One region of the Paenibacillus sp. MAHUQ-45 genome, then DNA from elsewhere that is predicted to be linked to it. Evidence: predicted binding sites of a transcription regulator. Region 1 holds the regulator's gene; the other holds the start of a gene.

Region 1 (15,648 bases):
ACCGGAACGGATTTGGGGAATCTTTGAGGATGGTAGTCTTAGCGCAATGCTGACGCTGCTCCCACTGCAGGTCAACTTACAAGGCCGTACCGTGTCTATGGGGGGAATTGCCGGTGTATCCACATGGCCGGAAAATCGCAGACAAGGCCTTGTAGCTCAATTGTTGTCTCATACGCTAGAGACGATGAATGAAGCCGGACAAACGTTGTCCTTTTTGCACCCTTTCCTGATTCCATTCTATCGTAAATTTGGCTGGGAGATTTATTGTGAGACCAAGAATTATACGATTCCTGTCTCGCAGTTCCCTCGAAAAATTGACGTTAAAGGTAGTGTCCGCCGCGATGTGCGCGAGGACCTTGAGAAGCTTGAACAATTATATGAGCGTTTTGCCTCCCAATATAATGGAACTCTGGTTCGCAGCAAAGACTGGTGGGAACATTCCGTGCTAAATGAGAATACACATCATGCGGTCTTTTATTCGTCAGAAGGTGATCCAGAAGGGTATATCCTGTATAGGGTAGAGAATAGAGAGTTGATTATCAGGGAGTTTGTTTATCTGAATGAAGCCTCGCGGCAAGCTCTATGGACCTTCTTGGCTAATCATGACTCTATGGTGACTGGGGCATCGCTAAAGTTTGTTCCAAGTGATGATATTCTGCCTTTCCTGCTGCCGGATCCCCGAATTACCCAGGAGAACCATCCTTATTTTATGGGCCGCATTGTGAATGCTAAGGCTTTTGTAGAGGAGTATTCATTTAATGAATTCGCTCTTTCTGGTCAGTCAAAGGTATTCATCGAGGACCAGCATGCACCGTGGAATCATGGACTTTGGGAATGGCAGGTTACAGATCGAGGGGCGGCGTCTTTGAAAAAGATTGAAGGCGAGCACTCGCAAGGGGATGTGGTCCTCGATATTGGAACATTAACGGTACTGCTGCTCGGCTATAAGCGTCCGGCAGAAATGGCTAAGGTAGGCAGGATAACCGGTAGTGAGACAGGAGTACAATGGCTGGAGGATATTATCCCGGTACAGAAGACCGCTTTGTTTGACTTTTTCTAATCCTAATCATTCATATAAAGACTCAAGCTCTTTCATGGCAATCGCTGTGGAAGAGCTTTTTACATCCCACAATGAAACGATTTTACGCTCAAGCTTCGAATACAATGATCACATTTTGTAAAAAATAAGAGTAGGCACTTGGCATTGCAAAAAAATATGTTATAATATTAAAAAAGTCAAAGAAAGTCAAAGTCAACGCAAACCAAAATAAGAGGTGTTTGAACTTCCCACTGACTTACAAGGTATGTAACTTCGAACGCTAAGGTCACACTATAGTGTTTGTACCTTATCATGAAGTGGCTATGATGGTCAGGATTCTTTGATTGGACTGTTGGCACTCTTTCAATGGCAATATTGCAACATCAAGAATGGAATACTGGAGGATGAGTGATGCGTAATATCTCCGATATTATCGAACAATATCTGAAGAATATTTTGCATGAAAGTCCCGAAGGTACGGTGGAAATCCAGCGAAATGACCTGGCGGACCAGTTCTCATGCGTGCCGTCACAGATCAACTATGTCATCAGTACACGCTTTACTCTGCAAAAAGGGTATATCGTGGAGAGCAAGCGCGGAGGCGGCGGTTATATCCGGATTCAGCGTTTTGAGCTACCCCAGAATGTGGCTTTGCATACTCATCTGAATCACACAATTGGGGCCGGAATTGACCAAAATACTGCCGAAGGGCTAATTTATCAGCTGGAGGAAGCCCGTTTTCTGAGTCAGCGGGAAGCATGCCTTATGCGTGCTGCCATTTCTCGGGAATGCCTGACAGTTAAGCTTCCGTACCGGGATGAGATTCGTGCCAAGCTTATGAAGGCTATGCTAATCTCTTTACTGGGCAAATAAACGTCAATCCCAAGGGAGGGACTGTACCTCATGTTATGCCAGGAATGTGGCGCCAAGCCGGCAACGCTCCATTTTACCAAAATCGTGAATGGAGAGAAGACGGAATTTCATATTTGTGAGAGCTGCGCGCGGGAAAAGGGAGAACTGATTCCGGGAACAGCCGGAGGTTTCTCTATTCACAGTTTGCTCTCTGGTCTGCTTGATCTCGAAGGGGCAGGTAAGGAGAAGACTGCGGCAGCGAAGACCACACAAAGTCTGCAATGCGAGAATTGTGGAATGACTTACTCCCAGTTCAGCAAACTTGGCCGCTTCGGCTGCAGTTCTTGTTACAAATATTTCAACAATGCCTTGGACCCGCTATTCAAGCGTGTGCATGGTAGCACAGCACATGTGGGCAAGATTCCGAAACGCGCTGGAACTCGGATCGTCTTCAGACGTCAAATCGACGAGTTGAAGCTGCAGTTGCAGCAGAGTATCGCCCAGGAAGAGTTCGAGACCGCGGCTCAATTGCGGGATCAGATTCGTGAGCTTGAAAAAGAAATCGCACAAGAGTAAAGTCTTTGATATATAGGGGGGATATGACATGTCAAGTCTCCGTTTTACCGAAAAAGCACTTAGTGACTGGATGCGCAGCGACGGTGACCATTCTGAGATTGTCATCAGCAGTCGTATGCGAATCGCCCGTAATTTGCAGCATCTCCCTTTCCCTCTACTTGCATCTGCCGAGCAATCGGAAGAGGTATTGGAACAGCTTAGTCCTGTGTTTCAGGGAGAGGCGGCAGCAGATTTTGGCACCTTTCAGCTATTGAGGCTGGATGATCTGGAGGAGCTGGATAAGAAGGTACTGGTGGAGAAGCATCTTATCAGTCCCAATCTCGCCAATGATTCTCGCGGCGGAGCCGTAATATTGAACGAAGACGAGTCGGTCAGCATTATGATCAATGAAGAGGATCATTTGCGGATTCAGTGTCTTTTCCCCGGACTTCATGTCAAGGAAGCATGGGAGCGTGCCGCAGCCATTGACGATATCTTCGAGGCTTCGGTGAATTACGCTTTTGATGATAAAAGAGGATACCTCACTAGCTGTCCAACGAATGTTGGAACAGGTCTCAGGGCTTCCGTGATGCTGCACTTGCCAGCTCTCGTCATGACGCATCAGATTAACCGCATTCTCTCGGCAGTGAATCAGGTGGGATTGACCGTAAGAGGAATTTATGGTGAAGGCAGCGAAGCAGTAGGGAACATCTTTCAGATCTCCAATCAAATTACCCTTGGACAAACTGAAAGTGAGATCATTGAGAACCTGCATAGCGTAGTAACTCAGATTATCGAGCATGAACGAAATGCCCGTGAGCGTCTGCTGGCCGATTCAGCGCTGCGGATTACCGACCGGGTGATGCGTTCTTACGGTATTTTGTCCTATGCAGCAGTGATGGAACTCAAGGAATCTGCTCAACGTCTGTCGGATGTCCGGCTTGGTGTTGATCTGGGTATCCTAGAAGGACCATCGCTCTCCGTGCTTAACGAGCTGAATGTCAAGACACAGCCTGGATTTTTGCAGAAAATGTTTGGCGACGAGATGACATCTACTGAGCGCGATATGTATCGGGCGAAGCTGCTCCGCGAAACATTGGGATCACAACATTAATCATAGATATTTAATATTCATGGAGGTGCAGGAGATATGATGTTTGGAAGATTTACGGAACGCGCACAAAAAGTGCTTGCTTTGGCGCAGGAAGAAGCCGTTCGTTTGGGACACAACAATATTGGGACAGAACATATTTTGCTTGGGCTTATTCGCGAAGGAGACGGAATTGCCGCAAAAGCATTAATCGGTTTGGGTCTGGGTCTTGAGAAGATTCAAGACGAAGTGGAAACACTGATTGGCAGAGGCCAAGAACAGCCTACGAACATTGCTTATACTCCTCGCGCCAAAAAAGTTATCGAGCTGTCGATGGACGAAGCCCGCAAGCTGGGTCACACGTATGTCGGCACGGAGCATATCCTGCTCGGACTTATCCGTGAAGGAGAGGGCGTAGCAGCCCGCGTACTCAACAACCTGGGCATTAGCCTGAACAAGGCCCGCCAGCAAGTGCTGCAGCTTCTGGGCAGCAGTGAGGCGGCTTCCAGCCACAGTGGTACTCCAGCTAATGTTAGCACACCAACGCTGGATGGTCTGGCCCGTGATTTGACGGCCTATGCCAAGGATGGCAACCTTGACCCGGTTATCGGCCGAAGCAAAGAGATTGAGCGTGTAATCCAGGTGCTTAGCCGTCGTACCAAGAACAATCCGGTGCTGATTGGTGAGCCTGGGGTAGGTAAGACAGCTATTGCTGAAGGCCTGGCTCAGAAAATCATCAACAATGAGATTCCCGAGACCCTACGTGACAAACGTGTCATGACCCTGGATATGGGTTCCGTAGTGGCCGGTACCAAATACCGCGGTGAGTTCGAAGACCGCCTGAAGAAAATTATGGACGAGATTCGTCAAGCAGGTAACATCGTGCTCTTCATCGACGAGTTGCACACTCTGATTGGTGCAGGTGGGGCGGAAGGTGCTATTGATGCCTCCAACATCTTGAAACCGGCCTTGGCCCGTGGAGAGCTGCAGTGCATCGGGGCAACCACGCTGGACGAATACCGCAAATATATTGAGAAAGATGCTGCCTTGGAGCGCCGCTTCCAGCCGATTACGGTGGATCAGCCTTCTCCAGAGGAAGCTGTACAGATCCTGTTCGGACTGCGTGACCGTTATGAAGCTCACCACCGTGTGAAGATTACGGATCAAGCGATAGTTGAAGCAGTTAAGTTGTCTGACCGTTACATTCCAGATCGGTTCCTTCCGGACAAAGCGATCGACCTGATCGACGAAGCAGGCTCTAAGGTAAGACTCAATTCCTACACGATTCCGCCGAATCTGAAGGAACTGGAAAGCCGCCTGGATGATATTCGCAAAGAGAAGGATGCTGCGGTACAAAGCCAGGAGTTCGAGAAAGCGGCTGCGCTGCGCGATACCGAACAGAAAATCCGCGAGGAACTGGATACCACTAGGAACCAGTGGAAAGAAAAGCAAGGCCGTACCGATTCCGAGGTTACGCCTGAGGATATCGCTCAGGTTGTGGCTATCTGGACCGGCATTCCGGTTAGCAAGCTGAAAGAAGAAGAGACCGACCGCCTGCTGAACATGGAAGCTCTGCTTCATGAGCGTGTAATCGGCCAGGATGAAGCCGTGAAGGCTGTGAGCCGGGCACTCCGCCGGGCACGTGCGGGTCTGAAAGATCCGAAGCGTCCAATGGGCTCCTTTATCTTCCTCGGACCAACCGGTGTAGGTAAGACTGAGTTGGCTCGTGCGCTTGCTGAAGCAATGTTCGGCGACGAGAACGCGGTGATCCGGATCGACATGTCGGAATACATGGAGAAGCACTCCACGTCCCGTCTGGTCGGAGCTCCTCCAGGGTATGTTGGATATGAAGAAGGCGGACAACTGACTGAAAAAGTACGCCGCAAGCCTTACTCTGTTGTCTTGCTAGATGAGATCGAGAAGGCGCATCCGGAAGTATTCAACATTCTGCTGCAAGTGCTTGAAGACGGTCGTCTGACTGACTCTAAGGGCCGGGTAGTCGATTTCCGCAACACACTGATCATTCTGACCTCCAATGTTGGGGCACAGGCGATCAAGAAGAATTCGACGCTTGGATTCACCGCTGTACAAGATGCGGGAGCGGATTACAGCAATATGAAGGGCAAGGTTATGGAAGAGCTGAAGAAGAGCTTCCGACCTGAATTCCTGAACCGGATTGACGAGATCATCGTCTTCCACTCTCTGGAAGAGAAGCATATTGCCGAGATCGTGACCTTGATGTCCGACGAGCTGCGCAAGCGGCTGCGTGAATATGATGTTGAATTTGTCCTTACAGATAAGGCCAAGGCATTCCTGGCCAAAGAAGGATATGATCCTGCCTTTGGTGCTCGTCCGCTTCGCCGGGCGATCCAGAAGCATATTGAGGATCGTTTGTCCGAGGAATTGCTGAAAGGCAATATCCAAAAAGGAGATTCGCTGACCATTGATGAGGTTGATAACGAGCTTGTCGTCAACCGGGAAGTTAAGCCGGAAAACCCGTCATTGGAAAAAGAAGTAGAAGCTGAATAAGAATTATTATACAAAAGCCCTCAATTCTCCGATAAGAGAATTGGGGGCTTTTTTTAAATAGTTCCGGCTGAAACGGATACCGTCACTTAGAGGACGGCAAAGCCGGTTCTACTTGCGCGGAAGCATTCTTTTTAGGAAACTCGCTAATCCTAACGGAAACCGGGGCAAATCGCTTTCGGAATAGCCTTTCGTTCAAGGGTCAGAAATGGTAAACTTTTATTGGCAGGAAATATTCTGCTTTTTACAAAAGTTCCGACAGTAAGGAGAAGTCATGGCCAAAGCGAAAACAAAGTTTTACTGCACCGAATGCGGGTATGAATCGCCCAAATGGTTTGGGAAATGCCCAGGCTGCCAGGCGTGGAACTCCATGGTGGAGGAAACAGAAAGCGTAGTCAAAACCCAGGGCATGAGCGCCCCTATTTTTCATAGTAAAGAAAAAGCGCAGTCGATCATAAATATAGAAAGTGACAAGGAGCCGCGTATCCTGACAGGCATTGGCGAACTCAACCGTGTCCTGGGGGGCGGCATTGTGCCCGGCTCACTGGTGCTGGTGGGCGGCGATCCCGGTATCGGGAAATCCACGTTACTACTGCAGACTTCACATGCTTTAACGACGCAGGGGCTGCGTGTGCTGTATATCTCTGGGGAGGAATCGGTGCGCCAGACCCGTCTGCGAGCGGATCGCCTCGGGGCGTTGTCAGGTGAGCTATACGTGCTATGTGAGACCAACATGGAAAGCATTGAGGAAGCGATAGAGCAGATCCAGCCGCAGTTCCTTGTTATTGACTCCATTCAGACCGTATTTTTACCAGAAGTCACGAGTGCACCCGGCAGTGTTACGCAGGTTCGGGAATGTACGACAAGATTCATGCGAATCGCCAAAATCCGCGGGATTGCCACAGTGCTTGTAGGGCATGTCACCAAGGAGGGGGCTATCGCGGGACCGCGGATGCTGGAGCATATGGTGGATTGCGTGCTGTATTTCGAAGGGGAGCGCCATCATACGTACCGGCTGCTCCGGGCGGTCAAGAACCGCTTTGGTTCTACCAATGAGATCGGCATCTTCGAAATGGGTGAGGGGGGACTCGTTGAAGTCGAGAACCCTTCCGAGCTTTTCCTGTCAGAACGCCCGCTTGGAGTAGCGGGATCGACAGTCGTGGCCAGCATGGAGGGCACCCGGCCGGTACTTGTGGAGCTGCAAGCCCTTGTTGCAGCGACACATTTTCCATCTCCGCGGCGTATGTGCACCGGGATGGATCACCAGCGTATGGCGCTGATCATCGCTGTACTGGAGAAACGGATGGGCATGTTCTTACAGAACCAGGATGCCTATCTTAACGTAGCCGGTGGTGTGAAGCTGGATGAGCCAGCGATTGATCTCGCCGTGGCAGTCAGCATCGCCTCCAGCTTCCGGGATATTTCGACTAAACCGTATGATGTATTCTTCGGGGAAGTTGGTCTTACCGGTGAGGTGAGAGGTGTGTCGCGTGCGGAAACACGTGTTAAGGAAGCTGCGAAACTTGGCTTCCGGCGGGTCATCATGCCTGAGAAGAGCATGAAAGGATGGAAGCACCCGCAGGATATTCAGATTATTGGCGTCAGCACCGTAGCAGATGCACTATCGGTCGCGTTAGATTAGGGGGCACAGGGACATGAAAGAAAACCTATCAGATAATATGAATGATCTGCTCAGACTGGCGGCACCCGGTACACCTTTCCGGGAAGGGCTAGAGAACGTACTACGCGCTAAGACTGGCGCGCTTATCGTCGTTGGATACAGCCCAGAGGTGATGGCAGTCGTAGACGGCGGATTCTCCATTAATTGCGATTTTTCGCCAAACTATTTGTATGAATTGGCCAAGATGGACGGTGCTATTATCCTAAGCGAGGATCTTAAGCGGATACTGTATGCCAACACACAGCTAATCCCGGACTCCTCGATCTCCTCCATTGAGACAGGAATCCGCCACCGGACCGCTGAACGCGTAGCCAAGCAAACGGGGAAATTGGTGGTTTCCATCTCCCAGCGTCGGAATATTATTACTCTGTATCAAGGCTCTATCCGTTATGCCCTGAAGGAAATTGGCGCTATTCTTGCGAAGGCCAATCAAGCCATTCAGACACTGGAGAAGTACAGAGCGGTACTAACTCAAGGACTGACCAACCTGTCCGCTTCCGAATATGAGGGGATTGTGACCGTAGCGGAAGTGGTTGGAGTTATCCAGCGGGTAGAAATGGTACTGCGGATTAAAATGGAAATCAAACGCTACATCAACGAATTGGGCAATGAAGGCCGTCTGATTAGCATGCAGATGGAAGAACTGGTCGGAAATACAGAGGAAGAAGCATGGCTTTTATACAGAGACTATGCAAGGGAAGAGCAAGAGGAGAAAATCCGCGAAATTATTGCCGGGCTTAAACGCGCGTCGGACGATGAACTGATGGACGATAACCATATCGCTCGCCTGTTGGGTTATTCCTCCACAGCCGTTGCTTCGGAAGAAGTGGTGACACCACGCGGTTACCGCCTGCTTAACAAAATTCCGCGACTGCCGAATGTGATCATTCACAATCTGGTGGAGCGCTTCGAGATGCTCCCTAATCTTATGACGGCCAGCATTGCGGAATTGGACGAAGTTGACGGGATCGGCGAGGTGCGAGCTCGCAATATCCAAGAAGGGTTAAAACGTTTGCAGAAACAAGTGCTTATTGACAGACAAATGTAAATATCATACAATCACGTAATATTGGTGACGTAGAGGCTCAAAGTTAGAATGTAGAGGTGAAGAATTTGATACAAAAATCAATTCCGAGTCTGTTTACCATCGGTAACTTGATGCTCGGAATGTTCGGGATCATGATGGCGCTGGATGGCAATGTTAGCATGGCCGCGATCATGGTTATTATTGCAATGCTACTTGACGGCCTGGATGGCCGTGTGGCTCGTGCCCTTAAGTGTGAGAGTGAATTCGGCAAGGAGCTCGATTCATTGTCGGATATTGTGTCATTCGGGGTTGCTCCCGCTTTGATCATGTATATGACGAGTTTGCAGAACCTCAATTCGGCATTAGGATGGACGGTTGCTGCCATTTTCCCGGTGTTCGGCGCACTCCGCCTGGCCCGTTTTAATGTACGCCCGGGAGTTCCCGGCTATTTTATCGGTTTGCCAATACCTGCCGCTGGTGGCGTTGTTGCCACTCTGGCGCTTTTTCATAAAGATGTGTCCCCTGGATTCATGATTGTGGCGACATTGCTCTTATCTTATCTGATGGTAAGTACGGTGAAATACCCGAATTTCAAAAAAATTGGTCTGCCCAAGAAAGCTATTATTGGTGCGCCGCTGGTGATTGTGGTTGCCGTGGCCGTAGCCGTGATTTTCCCTGAGCAAATTGCCAAGCTGATCTTCGTGCTGCTGGGTCTTTATGCGTTATACGGCTTCAAGCAGAATCTCGATCGTTTGACAGCAAGACGCCGTCACCGTCGCAGAAGACGATCCGAAGATAAAGTGTATCATTCCAAGAACGGCTAACAGCGGGAGCCTGCGGTTACTGAGTAGAATATAACTGTATGAGAAAGACTTTGCGGTCCTGAATGGACAGCAGAGTCTTTTTTTTCGTAAATGCAAGAAAACGGATACCGTCCACTGAAGGGGGATATCCGTTTTCTTGTTATATGCGGAACCTTATAAAATGGCGGTGTTTCGAAACATGAATTACACAGGGGAAGTGAAGACGGCACCATTGCTTGAGGTCAGGATAGATTGAACAATCCCAACGTTGCGCATTTCTGCGATTCCTTCTCTACAACCTCGTCCATGTTGATATCAAGTAAATTACAGAGGGCAGACATATAAAACAACTCACGGCCCAGCTCCGAGCCGATAACTTCCCGGCAATTCTCACACAGATGTCCCTCTACGTGGGTACCGGCAAGTTCTTTAGCATGCTCTAGCCCAGCACCGGGCTCAAAAACCTGTTTCGTGGCATGTAGCTGTATGCAGCCGCATTCTGTGATGGCTTTGACAACGGCGCGGTTGACGGATGCGCTGCTCTGTCCGTTCTTGGACAGCACATCCAGCAGACTACGGTGACGGAGCAGCAGTTCGGAGACTTGATCCTGAAAGGCCTGTAAACTTAGTGCGCTCATTTCCATTCACCCCTGGGTTCGTAATTGAGTTCATTATATGACAGGGCATCCACTATTTTCAACCCGGAAGTAAGACATCCCGTTGTAATTCCCCTGCATAAATACATTGCGTAGAAAAAATAACTGCACCTGCGATTATCGTCCTAAAAATTGGAACATACTGGTGAGGAATACAGCATTTTAGGATGAATATAGAAGGAGGTGCGCGAGTGATGTGGAAAAAGTTAATTTTGTCCTTCGTCGCAATTTGCGGGGGCTGGGGCGGTTATTCGTTATATCATGCGGCAGAAAGAAGTTTTCCTATAGGTGCAGGGAGATTGGCAAATAGCCTGCCGGTGGAGGGAAGTATTTTATTCGCGGTGCTGGGAGCCATTATTTTTCTGATTGCGGGAACGTTGAGCGCAGAATGGGTAGGTATTAAGCTGCGGGAGGCGGTCCAGTTCTGCTCACGTGTACCGATGAATGAGCTGGCCGCAGGGGCTGCTGGTTTGACCGGAGGTCTGGTGCTGTCGATCTTACTGCATCCCGCTCTGGGCTGGCTGGGAAAGGCCGGACAGCTGCTTCAGGTAGTTGCTACGATTGCCTTGGGATATATGGGGATGCGGATCGGGCTGGAGAAGAAGCAGGAGCTGGCCACCCTGTGGACGAGCGGTCGCTTCGGACAAGCGGACGAGCCAGAGGGCCGTGGGCTGGAGGAACATAAAATTCTGGACACCAGTGTTATCATTGACGGACGGATTGCCGATATCTGCAAGACAGGATTTATCGAAGGAACGATTGTCATTCCTGAATTTGTTCTGGAGGAGCTGCAGCATATTGCTGACTCTTCTGATCTGCTGAAGCGCAACCGCGGACGACGCGGACTGGACATTCTGAACAAAATCCAGAAAGAGCTGGATGTCAAAGTCCTGATCTATGAGGGGGATTTTGAAGAAATCTCCGAGGTGGATAGCAAGTTAGTCAAGCTGGCCAAGGTGTTGCGAGGTAAAGTTGTTACCAACGATTTTAACTTGAACAAAGTATGTGAGCTTCAGGGAGTATCCGTGCTTAATATCAATGATCTTGCCAACGCAGTGAAGCCAGTCGTGCTGCCCGGAGAAGAAATTGTTGTGCAAGTCATCAAGGATGGTAAGGAGCATGGTCAGGGAGTGGCTTATCTCGATGACGGAACGATGATTGTCGTGGAAGGCGGACGCGAATATATTGGCACGACGATGGAAGTTCTGGTGACCAGTGTTCTTCAGACCTCCGCTGGACGGATGATCTTTGCTAAGCCGAAGCTGCTAGAGAAGGCGCAATAACCCTGAACATCTGCTAGTGCAGGCTCTGAAATGGGTTGGAAATGCCCGTCAAACACGTTATGATGGGGGTATACGTGAAAGACAGGAGCTTAGGGGATGTCAAACAGTGTAGGCGCCGTGATTGTGGCGGCAGGCAAAGGAACACGGATGGGAACAGCAGAAAGCAAGCAGTACTTGCTGCTGGAGGGCAAGCCGATTGCTGTACATACGCTGGAGGTGTTTCAGCGGCATGAGCGGATCTCGGAAATCGTCCTCGTTACCGGGGCTGAGGATATGGAGCGATGCCAGGAATGGATAGCTGCTTATAAGCTGGACAAGGTTAAGATGATTGTTCCAGGCGGTTCCGAGCGACAGCACTCGGTGTACAGAGGGCTACTGCAACTGAACACCGAATGGGTAATGGTTCATGACGGTGTCCGGCCGTTCGTGCATCCTCGCGAGATTGAGGCCTGTTACCAGCAAGCACTTCAGAGCGGAGCCGCTGTGCTGGCTGTTCCGGTCAAGGATACGATCAAGCAGGTGGACAGCGGAGGGACCGTGGTGTCTACGCCGGATCGGCGAAGTCTGTGGGCGATTCAGACCCCGCAGACTTTTCGTCTGTCTGATTTGCTGATGGCCTATGAAACGGCGGAGCAGGATGGGTTTCTCGGTACGGATGATTCCAGTCTGGCCGAACGCGCCGGTATTGCCGTGTCTGTAGTAGAGGGTAGCTACAGGAATATTAAGATTACCACGCCTGAAGATCTTGATTTTGCGGAATTCACAGAAAGAACCAGGGGAGAGGGAGACAAATGATTGCTGTAGGACAAGGGTTTGACGTGCATCAGTTGGTGGAAGGAAGGCCATGCATTATCGGTGGAGTAACCATTCCATATGAAAAGGGGCTGCTGGGTCACTCTGATGCCGACGTGCTGCTGCACGCGGTCAGCGACGCTATCTTGGGCGCACTGGGACTTGGAGATATCGGCCGCCATTTTCCGGATACCGATCCGGCTTTCAAAGACGCTGATAGCTTGAAACTGTTGGAGCAGGTGTGGGCGCTTGCACGGGAGCGGGGATACAAGCTTGGGAACATCGATTCCACTATTATTGCCCAAAAACCGAAGATGGCACCGTATATTCCACAAATGACGGAAATTATCGCGCGTGTACTGGGTGCAGAGAGCACTCAGGTCAACGTTAAAGCAACCACCACGGAGCAGCTCGGCTTTGCCGGACGCGGTGAGGGGATAGCAGCGCAATCTATTGTCTGTCTGCTTAAAGATGTGATATCATCATGAGATGGCTGAACCAGGAATTTTATTTTTAACAACATGAGCGGAGGGATTGAAATGGCGGATGAAATCCGGGTGCGTTACGCACCGAGCCCTACGGGACATTTACATATCGGAAACGCCAGAACGGCGTTATTTAATTATTTGTACGCCCGCAACAAGGGTGGGAAATTCATTATCCGGATCGAAGATACGGACGTAAAGCGCAATATCGCCGGTGGCGAAGAAAGCCAGCTGAAATACTTGAAGTGGCTCGGTATTGAGTGGGATGAAAGTATTGATGTAGGCGGCGAATACGGCCCTTACCGCCAGACGGAGCGGCTGGATCTGTACCGTGTTCACTGGCAGGACTTGCTGGACCGTGGATTGGCTTATCACTGCTATTGCACGGAAGAGGAGCTGGAGGCAGAACGCGAAGAGCAGACAGCTCGAGGCGAGACTCCGCGCTATTCCGGCAAGCATCGTGATCTGACCGAGGAGCAACGCCTTGCGTTTGAAGCCGAGGGACGTGTAGCCAGCATCCGCTTCCGGGTGCCGGAAGACCGGACGTACACTTTTGATGATATCGTTAAAGGCAGTATTTCTTTCAATACGAAGGAAATGGGCGACTTTGTTATTGTGAAAAAAGATGGGATTCCAACTTACAACTTCGCGGTTACCGTGGACGACTATCTGATGAAAATCTCGCATGTGCTGCGCGGGGAAGACCATATCTCCAACACGCCGCGCCAGCTGATGATTTATGAAGCACTGGGCTGGGAAGCGCCGCTATTCGGACATATGACGCTGATTGTGGGCGAGAACCACAAGAAGCTCAGCAAGCGTGATGAATCGGTTATCCAGTTCATTGAGCAGTATGATAAGCTCGGATATCTGCCGGAAGCGCTGTTCAATTTTATTTCTCTCCTCGGCTGGTCGCCGGAAGGGGAAGAGGAAATCTACAGCAAGGATGAACTCATCCGCATCTTTACGTCGGACAGATTGTCCAAGAGCCCTGCTGTGTTCGATACAAACAAGTTGGCCCACTTGAACAACCATTATATTAAAAATGCTGATCCGAAGCGGATTGCCGCGCTGGCTATTCCTCATCTGCAGCAAGCGGGAAGACTTCCTGCTGAACTTAACGAAGAAGAGCAAGCCTGGGCGGAAAGCCTTGTTGCCCTCTATCAGGAGCAACTGGTGTCCGCTTCCGATATCGTAGGCCTGTCAGAGCTGTTCTTCCGTAGCCACCTGGAGCTGGAAAGTGAAGCCGTGCAGGTACTGGCGGAAGATACAGTCCCTGTAGTGCTATCTGCATTCCTGGCAAAGGTCGAAAACACCTCCGAATTTAATGCAGCTCATATCGCTGCCTTAATCAAGGAAGTGCAGAAGGAGACCGGGCATAAGGGCAAAGCGCTATTCATGCCGATTCGTGTCGCATTGACTGGACAAACTCATGGCCGTGATCTCAATGCTACCATTGCCCTGCTGGGTCAAAATCGGGTTATTGAACGCTTGAAATCGCAGATTAAAGGCGCCTAAGCGTTGCTGGGTGATTGCGGACTGCCCCTTGTCAGTCCTTCATCTTTTCGCTAAGATAGAAGAATACTATTAATAGCTATGATCAGGAAAAGTACGTGCAATAAGGCAATTGCCAGAGAGAATAACCGCGAAGAGTTCAATCTTTTCAGGCTGAGAGTTATTCATTTGTCTGCCACGGAACATGCGCCTGTGAGCTGCACGGCTGAGCGTCCTTTTGCAAGGGTCCGTTAGGCTGCGCCGGTACGTCCCCGTTATGGACGTCAAGGGGGACGAAGAACCGCTGCTATTGATATTCACGGCAGCCTGGAATCCGTCCAAGCAGAGTGGAACCGCGTTTTAACGTCTCTGCAGCGTTATGCTGCAGGGACGTTTTTTATTTGATTTTTCCATTAGGGTGTACAAATGATTGTTCGTGTACGGACAGTCAAATCAGTGAATGCGGCATATGCTGGAGCAGAGAGTTAGTGAAGGAATTGGAACATTTGCCGGATAGGTCTTATAGAAGCTTTTTATAGAGAGACCGGGTGTTGTTCCAGAAGACATTATCTTCCGCGCAGACCTGTAAGCAGGAGGCAAGGAAGTCAAGAGAAGGGGAGCGCGATGTTTAAGCATATCAAGTCGGACATTCGGGCCGTTTTTGACAATGATCCCGCAGCCCGAAGCTGGTTTGAGGTTGTCTTCACCTATGCAGGTCTGCACGCTATTTGGGGTCATCGGCTCGCTCATTATTTTTTCAAGCGTCATTTTTATACACTCGCGCGCATCGTGTCGCAATTCAGCAGATTTATGACCGGCGTGGAAATTCACCCTGGGGCTGTCATCGGCAACAGGTTGTTTATTGACCATGGCATGGGCATTGTCATCGGGGAGACCTGCGAGATTGGTGATGATGTCATCATCTATCAAGGGGTCACGCTGGGGGGAACAGGTAAGGAAAAGGGCAAACGCCATCCTACAATAGGTAATAATGTAGTCATTGGTTCCGGTGCGAAGGTATTAGGATCCTTCCGAATCGGCGACAATTCCAATATAGGCTCCAATGCGGTCGTCCTGCGCGAAGTGCCGAACAATAGCACAGTTGTAGGGAATCCGGGCCGTGTGGTCAAACGCAACGGGGAACGGGTATCTGATCGGCTCGATCATACGAAGATGCCAGACCCGCTTGTCGATTCACTTCGCTTCTTGCAGAAGGAGATTGAAGAAATACGGGAGCAGCTGGGCGGTACAGAAGACAAACAGAAGGCCGAGCAGCGGCGTCTCGAAAGCCAGCAGTACATTGGCGATTATGAAATTTAAGTTTACCGGTATTCAAAAGGGGATCCGGCGATAACAGAAGGGATT
Region 2 (15,648 bases), on a different contig from region 1:
GGAAACCAGACAGCATATCCCACTATTTGTTAGCTCCTATCCTTGTCACATGGACAGTTATTTCATAATTTTTCCATAATATTTGCTGAAAAAAGGAAGGTTTGGGTAGTTGAGAACAAGAATAAAGTTAAGATTCTAAATTTAGTGAAATGAGTTGATGAGCATGAGTGACAAGTTGGTACCATCTTAAGAAGACAGCTTGATTTGAAAGTAGAATGTTGAAGTATCTCATCGAAGTAAGGCCTAAATATTTTTGGATGGGTGCCAAGTAAAGACCTAGAAAAGGTACGTAGAAGATATTGAGTGGTTCGAAAGTTTTGATGAAATCAATGACGGCTGAGTATTGGAACCATGCGTACTATACGAAGAAATAACTAAAACTGATATAATCCTAATGCAAATTCAACATGTTGAATTCAAAACACCCAGAAGCAGTGAAGCGGCTATGATAACGGGAAAAATTGAAAGTAGCCTTTTACAATGAGGAGTGTTGTCTAATATGGATTATGAATTTGATAGTGAGATAAAGCTACTGGAAGGTAAAATGAAATGGAAGGTCGTTTATTTCCCATTTTCCGTAAGCGAACTATTTAATACTAATGGTAAAGTACCTATTCAAATCTTCGTTGACGGGCACGAGTTTGACCATACGCTGTTACCATCTAAGAATGGGCATTATTTTGTGTATAATGAATTTATTCGAAGAGCAGTACAAAAAGAGTTAGGTGATAGACTCCATGTAAGACTTAAGAAATGTGAGGGAAACCGTAAACTTGTTGTGCCTGATTACATTACTAAAAACCTCGAAGAGTACCACATTTTGAATACATTCCTAAAGCAGCCTGATTATATTAAGCGAGAGCAGATAAATTATATTGAGCTTGCTAAAAAGGAAGAAACAAAGAATAACCGAATGCTAGCTTTAATCAATAAACTTAAAGATTAATAAACGAGTGTGATCAAAGGCGAGAGCATTGTATGATCTAGATGAACAAAACAGATATGCTGAGATTCAGATTCGGAATGATAGATATGTGAAGAACGCAGATACTATGCCAACCAATAAGATTGACTTCCAGAGAGTTTTCTGTAGAATACGCGAAAATAAAAAAGCGACCTTAGTGGGTCGCTTTTTCTAATACTCCATATGGAGCCGAGGGGAGTCGAACCCCTGTCCGAAGATAACGGCACATAAGTTTCTACGAGTGTAGTCACAGTTTTGATGTCACCCGAGTATCGCCCCGTAACCGGCTATACGTTGGGTCAGCCTGATTATCTTCTTCCGTTGACCCCAGGCGGAGACCAAGCGGCGTATCCCACTACTAGTTAGCCCCTATCCCTGTCACATGGGCGATGCAGGGTAGAAGCACGCACACAGGTTATTAAGCTGCGAAAGCGTAGTTGTTTTGTTGTTTGCCGTTTAATAGGCTTTAGCGTTGATGAAGCGGACGCGTCCCCACTACTCGCTGCTCATGCTCGAACTACCCCCGTCGAATCCAAGAACGGCCCCTCATTAAAAAGGGCGCTTCGGATTAAGCGGATCATTCAGCAAGAGAGATCCAATCCACAGCTTCTTTATCAGAAGACTGTTTAGAAGCGAATCAATTACTTTACTTACACAGTATATCACATTTATCAACACTTTAACACGTAGGTTAAAGGAATTGAAGGTTTAAACTGGAACTGCTGCAAACAACGTACCAACGAGACTATCTGGCAATCTTCTGCTTCTCACGCAGTGCACGTTGAATATCGCGTTGTGCATCTCTTTTAGCTGCAGAATCACGCTTGTCAAATTGCTTCTTACCTTTACCAAGGCCAATTAACAGCTTCGCATAGCCATTGCGCACATAGATCTTCAGCGGCACGATGGAGTAGCCATCTTGCTTCGACAGACCAAGCAGCTTGTGAATCTGTGCTTTATGCATCAATAGCTTACGTGTACGGGTAGGATCATCAGGATTGGAACGGTTGCCCTGTTCAAAAGGGCTGATATGCATATTGTGAATGTGAATCTCACCGTTACGAATCGTAGCGAAAGCATCCCCAATATTGGCGCGGCCGTTACGAAGCGATTTGATCTCTGTTCCCGTCAGCACCATTCCAGCCTCAAAGGTGTCCTCGATAAAATAATCATGGGATGCTTTTTTGTTCTGGGCGAGCACTTTCCCGTCTGCCTTTTTACCCATGAGAATCACTCCTTGAATCATATTTCATAAGTTTAAAATAACCGCTATCGCTTTCTTGTTCAAAAGCACGATTATCAGAATATCAGAATTATATTGTAACAAATGGAATCCACGGAACGCAAGGAAGTTGGCAGGGAGTCTCTAATCTATTTTTTACGAGTCTTTGCATTTTGGAATTTACCTATCTTTGTGACTTAGGAGCATGATATCGAGCTTCATTACTGCGCCAAGACCCTTCAGATAACCAACTGCGTTTCTGCTACTGAAAAAAGAACGCCGTTCCCTGCAAACAGAGAACAGCGTCTTAATAAATACCTATTCAGCAGCTTATTGCGCTGCGATCTATTTCTTTTTCTTCTTCCGGCTCTTGCTCGCGCCATCTTTACCGCTACGTTTAGAGGCTGCCAGCTCCGAGGTTTCCACGTTGCCCGGGGTCACGGCTTGTCCGATGAACACGCCGCCCTTGTTTTTTTTCTTGCGGCGTCCTTTGCCTTCGGAACCTGCACTTGCGCCGCGATCCTCCCGGCTGCGGAACTTCGTGCTGCTGTCCACGCCGCGGAAATCGCTGCGGCCGTTGCGATCATGGCCGCTGCCTGGCGCGCTGTAGCCGCCCTTGCCGGAGCCGAAGCTGAAGTTGATGCCTCCACTTCGGCCCTGCTCCTTCGCGCCGCCAGCGGTGCGCTCGGCGCCGTCGCTGCGCTCTGCACCCGCGCTCACGCCGGGAGCGAGCACCGCTGCTGCCCGGCTCGCATCCTCGCCGGCCCCTCGGCCGCCGCGTTTGCGCTTGCCGCGGCCACCGCCAGCCGCGCCGCTTTCAGCACCGCGCGGCATTTCCCAGGCGCGTGCACCCGCCGCGCCTGTCTTCCCTTTTCCGGCCTTGCCAGCATCGGCCGTAACACCCGCGCCCTTGCCTTTGCCAGCTCTGCCAGCATCGGCACCTGAGCCGGGCTTGCCTTTGCCGCCACGGCCCTTACCACCGCCGGCCTTACCGCTGCCCGGCTTGTTGAACCCGCCTGGGCGGCCGCCCTTGCCGCCGCGGCCACCGCTAAAACCACCGCTGCGGCGCTCGCCTGCCGCGCGCGGCTTCATATCGACGAGCTCGAAGTCGATCGTGTGGTCGTCCATGTTCACACGGGCGACCCGAATCTTCACCTCATCGCCGATACGGAACACCTTGGAGGTGCGCTCACCGATGAGCGCCATATGGGCTTCGTCGAAGTGGTAATAATCATCCGTCAGCGCACTGAGGCGAATGAGACCTTCGACGGTATTTTCCAGCTCGATGAACATCCCGAAGCTGGTCACACTGCTGATCATGGCGTCGAATTCCTCGCCCACCTTATCCTGCATGTACTCAGCTTTCTTAAGCTGCTCCGTATCCCGCTCGGCCTCTACAGCAACGCGTTCACGCTCAGAAGACTGCTGAGCAATGTCTGGCATCCGGGTAGCTAGGTATTCCTGTCTCTTCGGAGTCAGCACACCGCCGCCTTCAATCACCTCACGCATCACCCGGTGAATGACCAGATCGGGATAACGGCGAATTGGCGAGGTGAAGTGGGAGTAGTATTCCGCGGCAAGGCCGAAGTGACCTGTACTTTCTGCATCATATTTGGCCTGCTTCATCGAACGAAGCATCATCGTGCTAATGACCGTCTGTTCTTTCGTACCGCGAATCTCCTCCAGGAGGTTCTGCAGCGCACGCGGGTGAACAGAGTTGCCCCGACCTTTGACATGATGACCGAAGTTGGCTGCAAAAGCCATAAAGTTCTGCAGCTTCTCCGGGTCCGGATCTTCGTGAATCCGGTACAGGAAAGGAACCTTCAGCCAGTGGAAATGCTCAGCCACCGTCTCATTGGCTGCCAGCATGAATTCTTCGATAATTTGCTCGGCGACAGAACGTTCCCGTTTTACAATATCTACAGCCTTGCCGTTCTCATCAACAATGATCTTGCTCTCTTCAAAGTCGAAGTCCACTGCCCCGCGCCGCATCCGTGCATCACGCAGCTTCATGGCTAGCTCTTTCATGAGGCGGAAGTCTTCAATCAGCGGACTGTAACGCTCCAGCAGCTCAGGATCTTCCTCTTCCAGAATTCTGCGAACATTTTTATAAGTCATCCGCTCTTTAGTACGAATAACGCTCGTGAAGACATCATGCTTCACAACCTTCATATGCTCGTTGAACTCCATCTCACAGGACATCGTCAGACGATCCACCTGCGGATTCAAGCTGCAAATCCCGTTCGACAGTCGGTGCGGGAGCATTGGAATGACCCGATCCACCAAATACACGCTGCATCCGCGGTCATACGCTTCTTTATCTAGCTCTGAGCTCTCACGTACATAGTAGCCGACGTCCGCAATGTGTACGCCCAGCTTATAGTTTCCGTTCGGGAGCCGCTCTACGTTGACTGCGTCATCAAGGTCCTTCGCATCCTCACCGTCAATGGTAACGATGTTCAGACCCCGCAGATCGCGCCGTCCTTGCTGAATGATCTCTTCTTCGGTAATGGCATCTGGAGCAGCGTTTGCTTCCGCCATAACCTCCTCCGGGAAAGCCTCTGGCAATTGATGCTTCCGGATAACGGACAAAATATCGATGCCCGGATCATCCTTATGCCCGAGAATTTCGATAATTTCCCCTTCTGCTGCCGAACGGCCCTCTGGATAATTCACAATGCGTACAACGACTTTCTCGCCGTCCACCGCCCCATTGAAGGACTCCCTGGGAATAAAAATATCCCGGTTAATCCGTTTATCATCAGGCAGCACGAAACCATAGGCATCCAGACTTTGAAATACACCTACAGTCTGTAGCACACCTCTTCTGACAATCCGTACAACCTCACCTTCCATCCGTCCACCGGACGGACTCTTGGAGCTAACGCGCACCAGTACGATGTCGCCGTTCATGGCTCCCTTAAGATCGTTCGCATGAATATATACGTCAGGATGTTCCCGATCATCGGGGATGAGAAAAGCAAAGCCCTTGGCATGTGCTTGCAGTCGTCCGCGCAACAGATCCATCCGCTCCGGCACGCCGTAGCGGCCATGGCGGGTCAGCACCATCCGGCCGTCCTGTTCCAGGGCAATCAGCAGCTCCTCGAACGCTTTGAACTCGTTGCTATCTTCCAGAGCGAAATGGCTCACCAGTTCGTCGTAAGTCATCGGTTTGTAGGCTGTTTCACGCATAAAATCAAGTAGTATTTCCTGTGTTATCATCTGTTCCTTCACCTCGGCCCTCCGCGGCTCCGTAGCCGCTGGCATATATGTATGGCTTGTCCCTTAGGATAAATATGCCGCAAGTAAAATTTACCTTTACCTACTTCATACCCTAGTATACACGAAATCAATCCTCGGCATCCCTAGAACTGTAATCTGGACGTTAAGTCGGGACAAAAAATTCAAATATACAACAAAAAAGCCTTCGCTCTGTTCCATTCAGAAGAGAGCCAAGGCTTTGCATTTACATTATAAGAAGTCTAGTCAACAAACACAGCAACAAGGATTGCCATGATGAAGAATCCAGCTGCCAGACCAACTGTTACACGTTGCAGTACGAGTTCCATACCACGTGCCTTTGTTTTACCGAAAAGATGCTCAGCACCGCCGGAGATGGCACCGGAAAGACCTGCGCTTTTCCCCTTTTGCAGAAGAACGACCGCAATCAGACCGATCGAAAAAACAAGGAGCAATACTTTCAAAAAGATATCCATTCACTTCCACCTCCTACGTCTAAGCATCCATAATCTATAGGCATTTAGGACTCACGAATCTTAAACAGCATTTTTATTTTATCATAACAACCGGGGTAATACAACCAGTAAGACCATAAGTTCCTTGGAAATCCGGCGATTTGCAGCAAGTTAACGTGTGAAGCGTCAGAGACATTTTCCCTACACAGCCACGTCTATGGAAAATGACTTCGCACTAACGTCCTATGACCACTCTCTAACGAAAAAAAGACCTGCCGAAAGCGGCAGGTCTACTGTACACCTCTACAAGAGAAGTGAATTATCTTTTAAGGTTGTAGAAGGATTTCAGGCCGTTGTATTGAGCCAATTCACCCAACTCATCTTCGATGCGAAGCAATTGGTTGTATTTAGCAACACGGTCTGTACGGGAAGGAGCACCTGTTTTGATTTGGCCAGCGTTAGTCGCAACTGCGATATCAGCGATGGTGCTATCTTCGGATTCACCGGAACGGTGAGAGATAACTGCTGTGTAACCAGCGCGTTTAGCCATTTCGATAGCATCGAAAGTTTCAGTCAATGTACCAATTTGGTTAACCTTAACCAAGATGGAGTTACCGATACCTTTTTCGATACCTGTTGCAAGACGCTCAGTGTTTGTAACGAACAAGTCGTCACCAACCAATTGAACTTTGTCGCCCAATTTTTCAGTAAGCAATTTCCAACCATCCCAGTCGTCTTCGGACATACCGTCTTCGATGGTGATGATTGGGTATTTATCAACCCAAGAAGCAAGAAGGTCAACATACTCAGCGGAAGTGTAAGATTTACCTTCGCCAGCAAGTGTGTATTTACCGTCTTTGTAGAACTCAGTGGAAGCAACGTCCATACCCAGGAATACGTCAACACCTGGTTTGTAACCTGCTTTTTCGATCGCTTCGATGATTGTAGTGATTGCTTCTTCGTTCGAACCAAGGTTCGGCGCGAAACCACCTTCGTCACCAACAGCTGTGTTCAGACCTTTGGAGCTAAGTACGGATTTCAGGTTGTGGAAGATTTCTGCACCAACGCGAAGAGCTTCTTTGAAGCTTGGAGCGCCTACAGGAAGAACCATGAACTCTTGAACGTCGATGTTGTTGTCAGCATGCTCACCACCGTTGATGATGTTCATCATTGGTACTGGAAGAGCTTTAGCGTTGAATCCGCCAAGGTATACATACAAAGGTACATCCAAAGCATCAGCAGCTGCGCGAGCTACAGCCATGGATACTGCCAAGATAGCGTTAGCGCCGAGTTTACCTTTGTTAGGAGTACCATCAAGGGCGATCATCAATTTGTCGATACCCAGTTGGTCAAGAGCGTCCATACCGATAACTTCTGGAGCGATGATTTCATTTACGTTCTCAACAGCTTTCAGAACACCTTTGCCGAGGAAACGGGATTTGTCGCCATCACGAAGTTCTACAGCTTCGTGTGCACCAGTGGAAGCACCGGAAGGAACGATAGCGCGGCCTTTAGCGCCGGATTCAAGGTAAACGTCAACCTCAACAGTAGGGTTACCACGGGAGTCAAGGACTTCGCGAGCATATACGTCAGAAATAATAGTCATGTTAGTTAATCTCCTTTTATCGTTGGTATAGTCTTAATCTTGCTTTATTAAACGTTCCAGCGCCGAATGAAGCTTACTTACGGCTGGCAATCATGGATTGTCCGGTCATTTCCGCAGGTTGCGGAAGGCCCATCAAATCCAGAATAGTTGGTGCTACATCCGCCAAGATGCCGGAATCGCGCAATACAACATTTTCATCGGTGAGGATGAACGGTACAGGATTAGTAGTGTGTGCCGTGAACGGACGACCTTCCTCGTCAAACACCATATCCGCATTACCGTGGTCAGCGATAATAATCGCTACGCCGCCCTTGGCAACAACCGCATCTACTACCTTACCTACGCACTCATCTGTTACTTCAACAGCCTTGATGGTCGGCTCCAGCATACCGGAGTGTCCAACCATATCAGGATTGGCGAAGTTCAGAATAATAGCATCTTGTCTGTCCGCTTCGATCTCCGCTACGCAGGCTGCAGCCACTTCGTATGCGCTCATCTCCGGCTTCAAGTCATAGGTTGCTACCTTCGGCGAGTTAATCAGAATACGGGTCTCCCCAGGAAGCTCTTCATCGCGGCCGCCGCTGAAGAAGAAGGTTACGTGCGGATACTTTTCAGTCTCTGCAATACGCAATTGCTTCTTGTTATTCTGTACCAGCACTTCACCTAGCGTATTATCCAGGTTCTTCGGTGCGTAGGCTACGTATCCTTGCACCGTTTCGCTGAATGTCGTTAGGCATACGAAATGCAGGTTTTGCGGGAACAACGGGCCCCGATCGAAGCCGCGGAAATCCGCATTGGTGAATACTTGCGACAGTTGAATAGCACGGTCTGGACGGAAGTTAAGGAATACGACGGAATCGCCACTTTCTACCGTTGTCAGAGGCTTGCCTTCGCTGTCCACGATTACACTTGGCTCTACGAATTCGTCAAAGACGGAATTCTCGTAGGAAGCGGTGATCGCTTGCAGTGCGTCGGTGTATTTCGGACCTTCACCATACACCATGGCACGGTAAGTCTTCTCTACCCGTTCCCAACGTTTGTCGCGGTCCATCGCGAAGTAACGTCCGGATACGGTAGCGATATGGCCTACACCAACTTCTTCGATCTTGGCCAGAAGGTCCGTAATGAACTTCTTACCACTGTCAGGCGCTACGTCGCGGCCATCCATGAAGGCATGGATGTACACGTCGTGCATATCTTCCTTCTTCGCCAGATCAAGCATCGCGAACAAGTGTTGAATATGGCTATGTACCCCTCCGTCGGATACAAGCGCGTACAGATGAAGCTTTTTACCGGTTGATTTGGCGTTTCTTACAGCCGCAACAAGCGTCTCGTTATCGAAGAATTCTCCGTCACGAATCGACTTGTCAATACGGGTAAGATCCTGGTATACAATCCGGCCGGCACCAATATTAAGGTGACCCACTTCAGAGTTACCCATTTGTCCTTCCGGCAGACCCACAGCTTCACCGCAAGCGGTTAGCGTGGTGTTCGGATATTGTTTCAGGTAACGGTCGTAGTTCGGCTTGTTGGCTTGGGCAACAGCGTTGCCTTCATCCGTGCCGCGCAGACCGAAACCGTCCATGATAATTAACGCTACAGGTCTTGGTGCTGACATTATTACTTCGCCCCCTCAACCAGGGCCACGAAGGAATCAGGTTGCAGACTGGCACCGCCGACGAGTGCGCCGTCGATGTCGCTTTGACCCAAGTACTCCGTTACATTCTCAGGCTTCACACTGCCGCCGTATTGAATGCGAACTGCATCAGCTGTTGCTTCATCGTACAGACCTTTTACAAGGCTGCGGATGTAGGCAATAACTTCATTAGCGTCCTGGGAAGTTGAAGATTTACCGGTACCAATCGCCCAGATTGGCTCATAAGCGATAACCACTTTAGCTGCTTGCTCAGCGCTAAGGCCTTGGAATGCAGCTTCAGTTTGAACTTTACAAACGTCTTTGGTTTGGTCAGCTTCACGCTCTTCGAGCTTTTCGCCTACACATACGATTGGAGTAATGCCGTGACGGAATGCTGCGTGCAGCTTCTTGTTCACGATTTCGTCTGTCTCGCCAAAGTAAGCACGACGCTCGGAGTGGCCGATGATAACATAATCCACACCAAGATCGCTAAGCATTACGCCGCTGATCTCGCCTGTGTAAGCTCCGTTATCTTCGAAGTGCAGGTTTTGTGCGCCAATCTTGATGTTAGTACCTTTTACTGCTGCTACCAAAGCAGGCAGGTTAGTGAATGGAGCGCAGATTACAGTCTCTACGCCTTCTACTTCTGCTTTGCCTTTGATGTCTGCGATAAAGCTTTCCGCTTCCGGAACAGTTTTGAACATTTTCCAGTTGCCGGCGATAATAGGTGTTCTCATGGCTTGGTTGCCTCCTTCTACGTCTTACTTATCGTTAAGTGCTTCTACGCCAGGAAGAGCCTTGCCTTCCATGAACTCCAGGGATGCGCCACCGCCAGTGGAGATGTGATCCATTTTGTCAGCCAGATGGAATTTCTCTGCTGCCGCTGCGGAATCACCACCGCCGATTACAGTGTAACCTTCTGTAGTTGCGCAAGCATTAGCTACTGCGAGTGTACCTTCAGCAAACTTGTCGATTTCGAATACGCCCATAGGACCATTCCATACAACCAGCTTGGAGTTTTTGATTACATCTGCATAGATTTCACGAGTTTTCGGTCCGATATCAAGACCTTCCCAGCCTTCTGGAATTTCATTGAAAGGAACAATCTTAGTGTTGGCATCAGCACCGAATTTGTCGGCTACTACAACGTCAACTGGCAGCAAGAAGTTCTTGCCAAGTGCTTTTGCTTTCTCGATGAATCCAAGAGCAACATCCAGTTTCTCGTTGTCCACCAGGGAAATACCGATTTCATAGCCCAATGCTTTAGTGAAGGTGTAGGACAAGCCGCCACCGATCAGGACATTGTCAGCCAGAGTCAGCAGGTTGTCGATTACGTCGATTTTGTCTTTTACCTTGGAACCGCCGATGATGGCAGTGAAAGGACGTTCCGGATTGGACAATGCTTTACCAAGTACGGACAATTCTTTCTCCATAAGTAGACCCGATACCGCTGGCAGGAAGTGAGCGATACCTTCTGTGGATGCATGTGCACGGTGAGCCGCGCCGAAAGCGTCATTCACGAACAGGTCAGCCAGTTCTGCGAACTGCTTCGCCAGTTCAGGATCGTTCTTCTCTTCACCAGGGTAGAAACGAACGTTCTCAAGAACGAGAACATCGCCTTCGCCAAGCTCAGCGATTTTAGCTTTAACAGCTTCACCAATCGCTTCATCTGCTTTTGCCACTGGTTTGCCGAGCAGCTCGGACAGACGCTCAGCAGCAACTGTCAAACGCATGGAATCTACGAATTGACCTTTAGGACGGCCCATATGGCTGGCCAGAATGACCTTTGCACCGTTCTCGATCAAGTATTTAATCGTAGGTAGCGTTTCACGGATACGAGTATCATCTGTAATCTTACCATCTTCTACAGGAACATTGAAATCGACGCGCACGAATACGCGTTTACCCTTTACTTCTACATCACGTACACTTTTTTTGTTCATGACAGTTTCCTCCACACCCATAGTTTATCCGAACAGGAATTACAAGGAATGCATTTAGAAAGAGCGGAAACAAGGAACATCTGTTTCCGCTCTATAGATAATGCTTATATAAAAGTGATATTACTTAGCGATTTTTGCGAAGTGCTCCAAAGTACGAACCAATTGAGCAGTGTAGGACATTTCGTTGTCATACCAAGCAACAGTTTTAACCAGTTGTTTGTCGCCAACAGTCAATACTTTAGTTTGTGTAGCATCGAACAGGGAACCGAAAGTGATGCCCTTAATGTCGGAAGATACGATTTCATCTTCAGTGTAGCCGTAAGTTTCTGGATCGGAAGCTTCTTTCATTGCTGCGTTCAGCTCTTCAACAGTTACGTTCTTCTCAAGTACAGTTACCAGCTCAGTCAGGGAACCTGTAGCTACTGGAACGCGTTGAGCCGCACCGTCAAGTTTGCCTTTCAGTTCTGGAATAACCAGACCGATTGCTTTAGCAGCACCGGTAGTGTTAGGGATGATGTTCTCAGCTGCTGCACGAGCGCGTCTGAAGTCACCTTTGGAGTGTGGAGCATCCAAAGTGTTTTGGTCGCCAGTGTAAGCGTGGATAGTAGTCATCAAACCTTCAACGATACCGAACTTGTCGTTCAGAACTTTAGCCATTGGAGCTAGGCAGTTCGTTGTGCAAGAAGCACCGGAGATAACAGTTTCAGTACCATCAAGGATGTCATGGTTAACGTTGTAAACGACAGTTTTCATGTCGCCAGTAGCTGGAGCAGAGATAACTACTTTCTTAGCTCCGCCTTTAAGGTGCTTCTCAGCTGCTTCTTTAGTTGTGAAGAAGCCTGTGCACTCCAGTACGATGTCAACGCCAAGGTCGCCCCAAGGCAATTCTTCTGGGTTGCGGTTCGCAAGAACCTTAACTTCTTTACCGTTTACTTTGAAGAATCCATCATGCACTTCAACATCGCCTTTGAAAGTGCCTTGAGTTGTATCATATTTAAGCAAATGAGCAAGCATCTTAGCGTCAGTCAAGTCATTGATTGCTACCACTTCGATACCTTCTACATTTTGAATACGGCGGAAAGCAAGGCGGCCAATACGTCCAAAACCGTTAATACCTACTTTTACACTCATTGAATAGTTCCTCCTAGATTTCTTTTTATTTATTCAAGACAAGCCGTAAAGCTTGTCAAGACAACAATATTAAGTATAATGCAAAATAATTAACGTTGCTCCCCATTTTCTGTAAAACTATAAAGGAAGCTGTATTTCACTGTCGATTTCTCTACCAATCTCCACCGCAGCGGCCTCATCGGTAATCAGAATATCCTCTTGCCCGAAACGAAGCATCGCATGGATGGCTTTGGCCTTACGTTTGCCGCCGGCAATTCCGACGACGACTTCCGTCCGCATGATATCCTCCAGACGCAGTCCCATGGTGAGCATGGTGTGAACCACCTTGCCCTCTTCATTGAAGTAATAACCGAAAGACTCGGCTACCGCTCCTTCTCCCTGAATTTCGGCCACTGTGGCTTCATCCAGATTACGGCGGCGGGTCATCTCCAGGGCGTCACCGATACCGTGCACGATGATCCGTGAGCGGCGGATGATGCCAACGATCTCTCCAATATTGGAGTCCAGCGCAAGGGACTGAAAAGCATCCTCGCTGAGCAGGTCCGGTACATGCAGCAGCCGGTAATTCGCGCCTACCCGTTTGGCCATCGTAGATGCGATCGTGTTAGCCTGAATCTCCATACTCTCTCCCAGCCCTCCACGCGCCGGTACAAACCAGGCGTCCTTATAGGAATGGGATAGCGGGGGGGACAACTGATCGGCCATCTCGGCTAGCGTTGAGCCGCCTGTGACGGCAATAGTATCGTCTGAACGCAATACACCGAGTAGCGCCTTGGCGCCAGCGCGTCCAAGCTCACGTTTGGTGAAAGGTGACGATTCGCAGTCACCCGGTACTATAATAACTTTACTAAGACCATAGGTTGTGCGGATTTTCTCTTCCAGATCATCTAGGCCAAACAGGCTCTTGGCGATCGGCTCCAGCAGGTCAAGCAGTCTGCGACCGGCATCGCTAATGCGCATGCCTACGCTCTCGATCTCGATGAGCCCTTGCGATTTCAGAAGATCCGTCTCGGCTCGCAGCACCCGCTCCGTCATATCCAGGGAAGCGGCCAGCGTTCTGCGCCCGATAATATCGGACAACATGATCTGATGAAGAATCGTGTACCGTCTCTTAAGGGTTTCCATGAGATCAGGCAGAAGCTGCTTTTGGATTTCCAATAAATTACGCATGCTTTCACTCCTGCAACTTCGTCTTTCTCTATTCCCTCGTTCATGGTCTTAAAACGTCCCGGGTTAACTTTTTAAGTCCCACCCATATTCTAACCAAATTTCGAGCGAAGCGCAAGTCTTCCGAGAGTAGAATTCACAACCTCTTTTCATCTTATACATATATCACGGGATGTAAGGGCTTTACCCCCCTCTTTTGCTGGATAATCCGCAGGGTGGACGGGCTTGTACGATTTTCATAAGACCCGCTAAAAGAAAGATTTCAACGCTTTGATATTAATACATTGCAATTGTAATCTTCTTGTATTATAATAATTTCTGTTGCGCCCGTGGTCCAATGGATATGACGTAGGCCTCCGAAGCCTGAGATCCAAGTTCGATTCTTGGCGGGCGCGCCACTATTTTTAATAGCTTCAATTGTGAGTTCTATATTGTTTTTAACCAAAGTGCCATGATGTGGCTCTTTTTTTTGCAACTAAGTTTGACTTTCTTTGACTTTTTGTTTGAATTTGTTTATCATGTGGTTATTACGGTAAGAGTAACAAATGAACACATTCGAAGAGCCAATACCAAGGAGGTTTTCCACGTGAGTTATATCCCAATGGTAGTAGAACAGAGCAACCGCGGTGAACGCGCTTATGACATCTATTCCCGCTTGCTGAAGGACCGCATCATTTTCCTCGGAACGGAGGTTAATGACGTGGTGGCCAATTCCATCATCGCCCAAATGCTGTTCCTAGCAGCTGAGGACCCGGAGAAGGATATTCACCTCTATGTGAACAGTCCTGGCGGATCAATCACTGCTGGTATGGCTATATTTGATACAATGCAATACATTAAGCCTGACGTTTCCACCATTTGTGTGGGCATGGCTGCTTCCATGGGAGCGTTCCTGCTCAACGCTGGCGCCAAGGGCAAGCGTTTTGCGCTTCCGAACAGCGAGATCATGATTCACCAGCCGCTGGGCGGAGCTCAGGGACAGGCAACGGATATCGAAATCCGCGCCCGCCGCATCCTGAAGCTGCGTGACAAGCTGAACCGTATTCTGTCTGAGCGTACTGGCCAGCCGCTGGAGCGTATCGAGAAAGATACAGATCGTGACTACTTCATGAGCGCTGCTGATGCTGCCGAATACGGTATTGTCGATAAGGTGATTGAGAAGACACTGGTACCTGGAGTTTAATTCTCCGAGCATGCAAAAGCCCCTGGATCCGCGATGCAGATTCAGGGGCTTTTTTTAACGTATCGAACTTTACACGCTTGGAACTCATCGTTTTAAGTAAACAACCTTTAACAACACCTGCACCAGTTACTCAGTACAGCATCCCGTACCGCAGCCCATCCAGCTTGTTCGCAATCACCCGGTATCCCCGTCCATTGGGATGGAGATGGTCAATGGATAGTAGGCTCCGCTCGTTACCAGCAAAATCACCATAGATCGAAGCAAATCCAACCACCCGACTGCTATAGCCAGAAGCATACTGGTTGAACTGGCGTACCCACGCTGTCGCCTCCGCTATCTGAGGGTAGGGATTATACAATCCCACTATTCTTATAATATAAGGCTCCCGTGTACCCGCCTTCAATTGTCTAAGCGAAGACATAATTCCGGCAAAGTTCTCCCGGCATTCCTGCAGTGATTTTTGCAAAACCCGGGGTGAAATCCCCGAGGGACCTCCTCCAGATTTCGCGGCATGGATCAAATCATTCCCGCCGATGGACATTGTAATAATGTCCGCTTCCCGCACCGACTGACGAAATCCGTTGCTTCTGCGAAGCTGCTGCTCCAGGTCGGCCGTAGTCATTCCATTGACACCCAGATTGGACGAAGCCACGAAGGCGCCTAGCCGGGATTCCGCCGTTCTGCGGTATACTGGCACGAATCCATTGCCCGGCAACGCGCCAAAACCCGTCGTCAGAGAATCGCCTATCGCCGTATACTGAAAACCCATAACTCTCCCTCCCCGCTCTGTGCTAGACCTCTATTCAGCATATGAGTCTCACATAGATTAGGTAACTGGAAGATGTCCCGAGGTTATTTTAAAGCGGAAAACGGGCTACTCCCATTTGGCAACAATTCCTTAAAAGTGAAGGTGAATTCAGGGAATCCGGCAGCGTATGGAGTGTATTCATAAAGTTGGAAAAAGATAACGACCTTGCCGTCTTTCAAATAGTAACTTTGCTCAGTATTCAGGCCTGTGAACCCGCCAAAATAACCTTCATCTGCTTTGAATCGCTGGCTCAGCTTGGTATTCAGGTCTTTCTTGTAATTGGGATTAGCGCC

What was found. Region 1 encodes CtsR, which represses protease genes until heat stress. Its sites were predicted from a motif close to ATGGTCAATAAAGGTCAAACA; they were not measured.
Region 2: a site for CtsR is predicted at 13,843-13,863, ahead of clpP (ATP-dependent Clp endopeptidase proteolytic subunit ClpP). Genes of this name have one in related genera too.

The regions. Positions count from the first base shown of each region.
Region 1 is NZ_JBYUPV010000020.1:50,908-66,555, reverse strand. Features, by position in the region: gene AC3Y23_RS27750 (GNAT family N-acetyltransferase) at 1-1,060, shown strand, start outside; gene AC3Y23_RS27745 (CtsR family transcriptional regulator) at 1,451-1,912, shown strand; gene mcsA (protein-arginine kinase activator protein McsA) at 1,943-2,467, shown strand; gene mcsB (protein-arginine kinase McsB) at 2,496-3,560, shown strand; gene clpC (ATP-dependent protease ATP-binding subunit ClpC) at 3,597-6,065, shown strand; gene radA (DNA repair protein RadA) at 6,337-7,704, shown strand; gene disA (DNA integrity scanning diadenylate cyclase DisA) at 7,718-8,791, shown strand; gene pssA (CDP-diacylglycerol--serine O-phosphatidyltransferase) at 8,857-9,594, shown strand; gene AC3Y23_RS27710 (nucleoside triphosphate pyrophosphohydrolase family protein) at 9,816-10,211, opposite strand; gene AC3Y23_RS27705 (PIN/TRAM domain-containing protein) at 10,424-11,512, shown strand; gene ispD (2-C-methyl-D-erythritol 4-phosphate cytidylyltransferase) at 11,609-12,307, shown strand; gene ispF (2-C-methyl-D-erythritol 2,4-cyclodiphosphate synthase) at 12,304-12,792, shown strand; gene gltX (glutamate--tRNA ligase) at 12,844-14,307, shown strand; gene cysE (serine O-acetyltransferase) at 14,908-15,603, shown strand.
Region 2 is NZ_JBYUPV010000018.1:38,391-54,038, forward strand. Features, by position in the region: gene AC3Y23_RS26740 (DUF1905 domain-containing protein) at 500-946, shown strand; RNA gene ssrA (transfer-messenger RNA) at 1,146-1,510, opposite strand; gene smpB (SsrA-binding protein SmpB) at 1,710-2,189, opposite strand; gene rnr (ribonuclease R) at 2,532-5,408, opposite strand; gene secG (preprotein translocase subunit SecG) at 5,669-5,902, opposite strand; gene eno (phosphopyruvate hydratase) at 6,201-7,487, opposite strand; gene gpmI (2,3-bisphosphoglycerate-independent phosphoglycerate mutase) at 7,561-9,105, opposite strand; gene tpiA (triose-phosphate isomerase) at 9,108-9,860, opposite strand; gene AC3Y23_RS26780 (phosphoglycerate kinase) at 9,885-11,066, opposite strand; gene gap (type I glyceraldehyde-3-phosphate dehydrogenase) at 11,187-12,197, opposite strand; gene AC3Y23_RS26790 (sugar-binding transcriptional regulator) at 12,315-13,367, opposite strand; tRNA gene AC3Y23_RS26795 (tRNA-Arg) at 13,688-13,762, shown strand; gene clpP (ATP-dependent Clp endopeptidase proteolytic subunit ClpP) at 13,951-14,547, shown strand; gene AC3Y23_RS26805 (GDSL-type esterase/lipase family protein) at 14,678-15,316, opposite strand; gene AC3Y23_RS26810 (PdaC/SigV domain-containing protein) at 15,400-15,648, opposite strand, start outside.